3 regions of the Stenotrophomonas sp. T8 genome follow, and region 2 is predicted to be linked to each of the others. Evidence: predicted binding sites of a transcription regulator. Region 2 holds the regulator's gene; each other region holds the start of a gene.
What was found. Region 2 encodes HrcA, which represses chaperone genes, less so after heat shock. Its sites were predicted from a motif close to TTNGCACTCNNNNNNNNNGAGTGCNAA; they were not measured.
Positions count from the first base shown of each region.

Region 1: a site for HrcA is predicted at 1,918-1,944, ahead of rpoH (RNA polymerase sigma factor RpoH). Genes of this name have one in related genera too.
Region 3: a site for HrcA is predicted at 1,349-1,375, ahead of ACSDHM_RS16885 (co-chaperone GroES). Genes of this name have one in related genera too.

Region 1 covers NZ_CP195329.1:3,669,162-3,672,436, forward strand. Annotated here, with positions in the region: gene purD (phosphoribosylamine--glycine ligase) at 1-896, shown strand, start outside; gene rpoH (RNA polymerase sigma factor RpoH) at 1,031-1,906, opposite strand; gene ung (uracil-DNA glycosylase) at 2,185-2,898, opposite strand; gene ACSDHM_RS17065 (response regulator) at 2,895-3,275, opposite strand, start outside.
Region 2 covers NZ_CP195329.1:1,446,967-1,450,241, forward strand. Annotated here, with positions in the region: gene recN (DNA repair protein RecN) at 1-977, opposite strand, end outside; gene hrcA (heat-inducible transcriptional repressor HrcA) at 1,093-2,157, shown strand; gene grpE (nucleotide exchange factor GrpE) at 2,221-2,736, shown strand; gene dnaK (molecular chaperone DnaK) at 2,918-3,275, shown strand, end outside.
Region 3 covers NZ_CP195329.1:3,633,704-3,636,978, forward strand. Annotated here, with positions in the region: gene groL (chaperonin GroEL) at 1-933, opposite strand, end outside; gene ACSDHM_RS16885 (co-chaperone GroES) at 1,015-1,302, opposite strand; gene ACSDHM_RS16890 (endonuclease) at 1,614-3,275, shown strand, end outside.

The DNA of each region.
Region 1 (3,275 bases), 2.2 Mb from region 2:
CTGCCCTGGCCTACATCCGCGAGAAGGGTGCACCGATCGTGGTCAAGGCCGATGGCCTGGCCGCCGGCAAGGGCGTGATCGTCGCAATGACGTTGGCCGAGGCCGAAGACGCGGTGCGTGACATGCTCTCCGGCAACGCGTTCGGCGATGCCGGCGCCCGCGTGGTGATCGAGGAATTCCTCGATGGCGAGGAAGCCAGCTTCATTTCGATGGTGGACGGCGTGCATGCGCTGCCGATGGCCACCTCGCAGGACCACAAGCGCGTCGGCGACGGCGACACCGGCCCCAACACGGGTGGCATGGGCGCGTACTCGCCAGCGCCGGTAGTGACGCCGGAGGTGCATGCACGCGTGATGCGCGAAGTGGTGAACCCGACCGTGCAGGGCATGATCGCCGACGGCATCCCGTTCACCGGTTTCCTCTACGCCGGCCTGATGATCGATGCCAGCGGCGCGCCGAAGGTAATTGAATTCAACGTGCGCTTCGGCGATCCGGAAACCCAGCCGGTGATGCTGCGCCTGCAGTCCGATCTGGTCGAACTGGTCGAAGCGGCCATCGAGGGCCGCCTGGACCAGGTAGAAGCGCAGTGGGATGCGCGCCCGTCACTGGGCGTGGTGCTGGCCGCGAAGCCCTACCCGGAAGCGCCGATCACCGGTGACGTGATTTCCGGCCTGGGCGACGTGCCGGCCAGCGCCAAGGTGTTCCATGCCGGTACGGCATTGGATGCGCAGGGCCAGGTGGTCAGTGCCGGTGGCCGCGTGCTGTGCGTGGCCGCACTGGGCGACAGCGTGCGCGACGCACAGGCCAATGCCTATGCCGGCGTGGCCAAGGTGACCTGGGCCAACGCGTTCCACCGCACCGACATCGGCTGGCGCGCGATCGCACGCGAGGGCTGAGGCCGCGCCGCGGCCACGCATGGCGTGGCTCTACTGACACTGGGTAGATCCACGCCATGCGTGGATGGGAACGCCACCAAAAAGAAAAGGCCCGGCAATGCCGGGCCTTTTCCTGGCTTCAACGCCATCCCGCCTTACGCGGTGAACAGCGCCTTCATCTTCTTCAGCGCGTTCGCCTCGACCTGGCGGATGCGCTCGGCGGACACGCCGTACTCGTCGGCCAGCTCCTGCAGCGTCACCTTGCTGTCGGCATCCAGCCAGCGACGACGGATGATGTCGCGCGAACGCGCATCCAGTTCGGCCAGGCCTTCGCGCAGCAGCTGCATCTGGTTGTCTTCGCTGTCCTCGCGCTCGTAGGCCATCGACGGGTCTTCGTCATCGGCAACCAGGAACGCAGCCGGCGACGGCGGGGCGTGCTCGTTGTCCTCGTCGGTCGGCGCATCGAAACCGATATCGCGACCGGACAGGCGCGATTCCATTTCCATGACCTCGCGCTCGGACACGTTCAGGTCCTTGGCCACCGCGCTGACTTCCGCCGCGTTCATCCAGCCCAGGCGCGTCTTCGACTTGCGCAGGTTGAAGAACAGCTTGCGCTGCGCCTTGGTGGTGGCGACCTTCACGATGCGCCAGTTCTTCAGGATGAACTCGTGCATTTCGGCACGGATCCAGTGCACGGCGAAGGAGACCAGGCGCACGCCCATGTCCGGGTCGAAGCGCTTGACCGCCTTCATCAGGCCGATGTTGCCTTCCTGGATCAGGTCGCCCAGCGCGAGGCCGTAGCCGTTGTAGCCGCGGGCCACGTGCACCACGAAGCGCAGGTGCGAATGCACCAGCTCGCGGGCGGCGTCCAGATCGTTGCCGTCGCGGAAGCGACGGGCCAGGTCCTGTTCGTCATCGACCGACAGCACCGGGATCTGGTGCACGGCACCGATGTAGGCGTCCAGCGAACCGAGCGCACTGGGAATCGGGAGATTGTTTGCCACAAGGGCAGTAGAGGTGTTCTGGCTCATAGGCACCCATCTTAGCAGTCCGGGATTTGGACTGCTAAAGGAGGAAAAAGTTCCAGCATCCTATTGATGCAACACTGGTCCCAAACAGAGCCCTACCGTAACGCGATTTGATGACAGTGGCGAGCACGCTTTTCGGGATTCACAATCCCTTTGAATTCAGGCAATTACCCGGCAGAAACCTGCCGATTTCAGTCAAGCGGAGCTGAACGGGCCGTTCTGAAGGCCCATTCAGGCCCGGAGACGTTGCCCGGTGTTCAGGCCCGGCAGCCCGCCGGTGCTCAGAGCGCCGAACGCGGCGGCAGCGACCAGTCGATCGGGGCCTGGCCGCGGCGCTGCAGGTACTCGTTGGCCATCGAGAAATGCCGGCAGCCGAGGAAGCCACGATGGGCCGACAGCGGCGACGGGTGCGGCGACTTCAGCACGCGATGGCGACGGGTGTCGATGACCTTGCCCTTCTGCTGCGCATAGGCGCCCCACAGCATGAACACCAGGCCTTCGCGTTCGCGGTTGAGCACGTCCACCACGTGATCGGTGAAGCCCTCCCAGCCACGCCCCTGGTGGGCACCAGCCTTGCCCTCTTCCACCGTCAGCACGGCATTGAGCAGCAGCACCCCACGTTGCGCCCACGGAATCAGGCAGCCGTGGTCCGGGCGCGGGATGCCGAGATCGCTCTCGATCTCCTTGTAGATGTTCAGCAGCGACGGCGGCACCGGCACGCCCGGCGGCACCGAGAAACTCAGGCCATGCGCCTGGCCGCGGCCGTGATACGGGTCCTGCCCGAGGATCACCACCTTCACCTGCTCGAACGGCGTGGCGTCGAACGCGGCGAAGATCTGCGGGCCGGGCGGGAACACCGCCGCGCCACTGGCCTTGCGCTGGCGCAGGAAGCTGGACAGCTCGCGCATCTGCGGCTGCAGCAAGTAATCGCCGACATGCTGCTTCCAGCTCGGTTCCAGCTGGATCGTCGGGGTGTCGGCTACTTCATCCATCATCGGATCAGGGGTCCATCGTTCAATCGGGCCAGGCGCAGCTGGAACAGCACCTTGGTGACCAGCAGCCGCTCTTCGATCGGCTTGAGCACCAGGTCGTTGGCACCGGACTGCAGCAGCCCGGTCTGGTTGTGCGGGTTGCCGTCACCGGTCATCACCAGCACCGGCAGGCGGCGCTTGCCGTAACCGAAGTCCACGCGCACGCGCTGCACCACGTCGCGCCCGCTCAGTTCGCCCTTCAGGGTGACATCGGTCAGCACCAGGTCGATGCGGTGGCGGCTGCGGCCCAGCGACTCGGCAGTGAGCAGGGTGAATGCCTCTTCGGCGCTGACCACGTGCAGTACGTTCAACTGCTGGCGCTCGAGCATGCGCTTGGTGGC
Region 2 (3,275 bases):
TCGCGCTGCGCGCCCAGTTCGTCCATCGGCACGCGGTGCTTGCGGGCCAGGTCGTGCAGGCGGCCGAGGCGGCGCTCGTTCTCCTCGAACTGTTCCGGGTCGGCGTCGAGGTCGTCGTGCACGCGATCAAGCAGCGACAGGGCTTCGTGCAGCTGGATCGAGGCGTTCTCGATCAGGCCGTCCACCTCGCCCAGGCGCGGGTCGTGCTCGACCAGCCGCGACAGCTCGTGGCGCACTTGCTGCAGCAGGTCCAGCGCGGAGCTGCCGTCTTCACCGTTGAGCTGGTTGCTGGCCGCCTGGCAGGCGCTCAGCAGGGCGCTGGCGTGGGCCTGGCGGCGGTGGCTGGCACCCAGTGCGGCGATCGACTCCGGTTCAAGGTCCTCGCGGTCCAGTTCGCGCAGCTGGTGCTCCAGGAAGCCGATCCGGTCACTGACGTCGCCCTGTTGCGACAACGCCAGCGATTCATCGACCAGTGCCTGCCAGGCCGCGGCGGCATGGCGCACCTGGCGGCGCTCGTTCTCGTTGCCGGCATAGGCATCCAGCAGGGCCAGCTGCGACGGGCGCGCCAGCAGCGCCTGCTGTTCATGCTGGCCGTGGATCTCCACCAGCAGCGAGGCCAGGTCGCCCAGCTGTGCCAGCGTCACCGGGCGGCCATTGATCCAGGCCCGCGAGCCGCCGTCGGCGCGGATTACGCGGCGCAGCTGGCATTGGTCCTCGTCGTCCAGCTCGTTGTCGGCCAGCCACTGGCGGGCGGCCTGCAGCTGCTCCAGCGCGAACTCGGCGGAAAGCTCGGCGCGTGCGGCGCCATGGCGGACCACGCCGCTGTCGGCGCGCAGGCCGGACAGGAAGCCCAGTGCGTCGACCATCAGCGACTTGCCGGCGCCAGTCTCGCCTGAAACCACCGTCATGCCTGGCCCGAACTCCAGTTCGGTGGCGCGGACGACGGCGAAATCCTTGATCGAAAGATGTCTGAGCATGGGTAAGGGGGTGTCAGCAGCCGCGCAACGCTAGCACGCGGGCGCGGGAGGTCCAATGACTTGCCAAGGCGATGCGCCGCCATTATCTAGTGTCCGTGTCTCACAGGTTGATTCCATGCACGGTTCTCCCGACCAGCTTGCCCCGCGTGCGCGCCACCTGCTGCGCACGCTGATCGCGCGATACATCCAGGACGGCGAGCCGGTCGGCTCGCAGACGCTGGCGCGCGTGGCCGGCCTGGAGGTCAGCCCGGCCACCATCCGCAACATCCTGGGCGACCTGGAGGATCTGGGCCTGCTGGCCTCGCCACATACCTCGGCCGGCCGCGTCCCGACCGCGCATGGCTACCGGGTGTTCGTCGACAGCCTGCTGCAGATGCAGCCGCCGGGCGAGGGCGAGCTGGCCCGGTTGCGCCAGGAACTGGCCGGCGGCGGCAGTACCCAGGCCCTGCTCGGCAGCGCCTCGGAGCTGCTGTCGGCGATGAGCCACTTCGTCGGCGTGGTCAGCGCCCCGCGGCGTGAGCAGTTCGCCTTCCGCCAGATCGATTTCGTGGCGCTGGACGGGCGCCGGGTGCTGGCGATCCTGGTATTTGCCGACAACGAGGTGCAGAACCGGGTGATCGAGACCCGGCAGGAGTTTGCGCCAGGCCAGCTGGAGCAGGTCGCCAATTACCTCAATGCGCATTTCGCCGGCCTGCCGATGGCCGAGATCCGTACCCGCCTGCTGCTGGAGCTGCGCGACGCCCGGTCCGAACTGGAGCAGTTGCTGGCCCACAGCATCGAACTGGCCGAGCAGGCCCTGCAGCCGGCGGCCGACGACATGCTGGTGGCCGGGCAGACCCGCTTGATGGGCGTGCAGGACCTGTCCGACCTGGAGCGCCTGCGCGAACTGTTCGAGCTGTTCTCCAGCAAGCGCGAAATCCTGCAGCTGCTGGAGCGGACCATCCAGGCGCCGGGGGTGCGCATCTTCATCGGCGAAGAGACCGGAATGATGCCGCTGCAGGGCGTCTCGCTGGTCACTGCCCCTTACACCGCCAATGGCCAGGTGCTGGGCGTGCTGGGCGTGATCGGTCCCAAGCGGATGGCCTACGACCGGGTGATCCCACTGGTCCAGGCCACCGCCGATGTGCTTGGCGCGGCCTTTTCGCCGGCCGGACGCACGCCGGGAACATCCGACGCTTGAAACGCAGCATCCCGCCCACACTAGGGTGGGTGGAGGCGGAGAGTGACCGCCAGGGACCCAGACATGAACCACGAACATCCAGATATCGAATCCCAGCAGAGTGCCGCCGATGCGGCTGCCACCGCCGGCGTCAACGACGAAGTCGAGCGCCTGCGCGCCGAAGTCGAGCAGGTCAAGGCCGATGCGCTGCGTGAGCGCGCCGACCTGGAAAACCAGCGCAAGCGTGTTGCCCGTGACATCGAGCAGGCCCGCAAGTTCGCCAACGAGAAGCTGCTGGGCGAGCTGTTGCCGGTGTTCGACAGCCTGGATGCCGGCCTGAAGGCCGCCGGCGACGACCCGCACCCGCTGCGCGAAGGCCTGGAGCTGACCTACAAGCAGCTGCTCAAGGTCGCTGCCGACAACGGCCTGGTCCTGCTGGACCCGATCGGCCAGCCGTTCAACCCGGAGCACCACCAGGCCATCAGCCAGGCGCCGACCCCGGGCGCTGCCCCGGGCAGCGTGGTGACCGTGTTCCAGAAGGGCTACCTGCTCAACGAGCGCCTGCTGCGGCCGGCGCTGGTGGTGGTGGCCGCCGACTGACCCTGCCGGGCCGGGCGGCGGGAATCACCTGCGACCCGGCCCGACGCTGAACGCGCCGGGCGACCGGAAACACAGCGTTCGGGAGGTGGCTTGAATGTTCCACGGGCCTCCCCCACATCGTATTCATCCACCGGCCGAACGGCCGGACTGACCCCAACAAGCATCCTCAGGAGTCTCCCCCATGGGCAAGATCATTGGTATCGACCTCGGCACCACCAACTCGTGCGTGGCGATCATGGACGGCGGCAAGGCCCGCGTCATCGAGAATTCGGAAGGCGATCGCACCACCCCGTCGATCGTCGCCTACACCAAGGACGGCGAAGTCCTGGTCGGTGCCTCGGCCAAGCGCCAGGCCGTGACCAACCCGAAGAACACCTTCTACGCGGTGAAGCGCCTGATCGGCCGCAAGTTCACCGATGGCGAGGTGCAGAAGGACATCGCCCACGTCCCGTACAGCATCCTGGCCCATGACAATGGCGATGCCTGGGTCGCCACCAGCGACGGCAAGAAGATGGCCCCGCAGGAAATCTCGGCCAAGG
Region 3 (3,275 bases), 2.2 Mb from region 2:
CTTTTCCAGCGACAGGCCGACTTCTTCGGAGATCACGGTGCCGCCGGTCAGCACGGCCATGTCTTCCAGCATCGCCTTGCGACGGTCGCCGAAGCCCGGGGCCTTGACGGCCACGACCTTGACGATGCCACGGATGGTGTTGACCACCAGGGTCGCCAGCGCTTCGCCTTCAACTTCCTCGGCCACGATCAGCAGCGGCTTGCCGGCCTTGGCGACGCCTTCCAGCACCGGCAGCAGGTCACGGACGTTGGAGATCTTCTTGTCGTGCAGCAGGATGAACGGGTCATCCAGGTCAGCGGTCTGCGACTGCTGGTTGTTGATGAAGTACGGCGACAGGTAGCCGCGGTCGAACTGCATGCCCTTGACCACGTCCAGCTCGTTGTCCAGGCCCGAGCCTTCTTCAACGGTGATGACGCCTTCCTTGCCGACTTCCTTCATCGCGTCAGCGATGATCTGGCCGATCGACTCATCCGAGTTGGCCGAGATGGTACCGACCTGGGCAATCGCCTTGTCGTCGGCGGTCGGCTTGGAGATGTTCTTCAGCTCGGCGACGGCAGCCGAAACGGCCTTGTCGATACCGCGCTTGAGGTCCATCGGATTCATGCCGGCGGCAACGGCCTTGGCGCCTTCGCGGATCAGGGCCTGGGCCAGCACGGTGGCGGTGGTGGTGCCGTCGCCGGCATCGTCGTTGGTGCGCGACGCGACTTCCTTCACCATCTGCGCGCCCATGTTCTCGAACTTGTCAGCCAGTTCGATTTCCTTGGCGACGGAGACGCCGTCCTTGGTGATGGTCGGGGCGCCGAAGCTCTTTTCCAGCACGACGTTGCGGCCCTTCGGGCCCAGGGTGGCCTTGACGGCATTGGCGAGAACATTGACGCCGCGCACCATGCGCGAACGGGCGTCTTCACCGAAACGAATATCCTTGGCAGCCATTGCATTTACCTCATTGGTAGCGCCGGACGAGGCCCGGCGGCTGGGAGTTTGGGATCAGGTTGAAACAGGTCGCGCCGAAGCTCAGCCGATGACGGCGAGCACGTCGTCTTCGCGCAGGACCTTGTATTCGACGCCTTCGCTCTTGTACGAGCTGCCGGCGTACTGGCCGTAGATGACCTTGTCGCCGACCTTCAGCGACGGCGCGCGCACGTTGCCGTTGTCCAGCGGCTTGCCCGGGCCGACGGCCACGACCTCACCCTTGGTGGACTTTTCCTTGGCCGAGTCGGGGATGACGATGCCACCGGCGGAGATTTCGTCGGCTTCGATCGGCTTGACCACAACGCGGTCGTGCAGCGGCTTGATGCTCATAGGAGACCTCTTAAGTGATTGATTGGTCTAAAAAAGTCCGGCGATGTTAGCACTCACCCCAGGCGAGTGCCAGAACCGCACGTGAAGAAACCCGACAACGTCGGGAGCAGGGCAGAGATGGAGCCCTGCCGCCCCCTTTCAAGGGCGGAATGAAAAAATTTTTTCGCCCGCGCGCCTCGGCCAGGGCGTCGGTCCAGATCAATTTCGGTGACAAGCGTCGCACTGTCAGATATCTGACGTTCATTTACGACAAAGTGTCACTGGATCGGCCTTAGGCTCGGTCAGGCATTCCCAATCACAAGGAGTAGTCGATGCGATTGCTGTCCCCGCTTGCCGCCGCCTGCCTGCTGGCGCTGGCCGCTGCGCCGGTCCAGGCCGAGGTCTTCATCAATGAACTGCACTACGACGACAGCACCGCCGCCGGTGACGTCGGCGAAGCGATCGAGGTCGTAGCCACTGCCGGTGAGGACCTGTCCGGCTACCGCCTGTACCTCTACAACGGCAGCAACCCGTCGGCCGCCACCGTCTACGCCAACAATCCGGTCCCGGCCGGCACCGCCGCCGGCTGCGGCAGCGCCACCATCGCCGTGGTCAACTATCCGACCAACGGCCTCCAGAATGGTCCGAACGACGGCATCGCCCTGGTCGATGCCAGCGGCAAGGTGGTCCAGTTCCTCAGCTACGAGGGCGCCATCACCGCCTCCGGTGGCCCTGCCGCGGGCATGACCAGCCAGAACATCCCGGTGGCCGAAAGCAACAGCACGGCGCCGGGTACGTCACTGCAGCTGACCGGCAGCGGCAGCCAGTACACCCACTTCACCTGGGCCGAATCGGCCGGCCAGACGTTCGGCAGCTGCAACAACGGCCAGACCTTCAGCGGCGGCGGCACGCCAGGCCCCAACACGCCGCCGTCAGTCTCCACCACCACCCCGGCGCAGGGCAGCAGCACCTTCCCGGCTGCCGCCGACCTGGAAGTGGTGTTCAGCGAGACGGTGAACCTGGCCAGTGGCGCCTTCGCCCTGAGCTGCGGCACCTCCGGCACCGTGCCGCTGACCTTCCCGGCCAGCGGCCGCAGCGTGAAGCTGTCCACCAACACCGCGCTGGTGGCCGGTGAAGCCTGCCGCTTCGACATCCGCGCTGCGCGCATCACCGACCTGCAGGGCGCGCATCCGGCCGCCGACAGCCGCATCGCCTTCACCGTGGCCAGCACCGGCGGCAATCCGGACCCGGGCAACCCGGGCGTGCCGGCCGGCTACTACTCCAGGGTCAACACCAGCAGCCCCAGCCAGCTGCGCTGCTCGCTGCACGCCACCATCAAGGGCCATACCGCCTACCCGTACAGCGGCTCGGGCACCAGCACCTGGACCATCCTGGAAATCGCCGACGAGGATCCGAACAACCCGAACCGCATCCTCGATGCGTACCGCAACCGCAGCTACGCCAAGGTCAGTGATCGTGCGGGCACCGGCAGCGGCCTGACCTACAACCGCGAGCACACTTGGCCGAACTCGCTGGGCTTTGCCACCACCACCGGTGACAAGGGCCTGCCCTACGCGCCGTACACCGACACCCACATGCTGTACCTGACCGACGCGCAGTGGAACGCCGACCGTGGCAACAAGCCGTTCGCCAAGTGCGATGCCAGCTGCGGCGAGCGTGCCACCGAAGCCAACAATGGGCAGGGCGGCGGCAGCGGTGGCTACCCGGGCAATTCCAACTGGGTGCGCACGCCGGACGGCAACACCGGCACCTTCGAGGTGTGGGGCAAGCGCAAGGGCGACATGGCGCGTGCGGTGATGTACATGGCGATCCGCTATGAGGGCGGCAAGGATGCGGCCACCGGTCAGTCCGAGCCGGACCTGGAGCTGACCGACGACCGCAGCAAGATCGTCAAGACCAGCAGTTCGCCGGCCTACATGGGCCTGCTGTCGACGCTGATCGACTGGCACCTGTCCGATCCGCCGGATGATGCC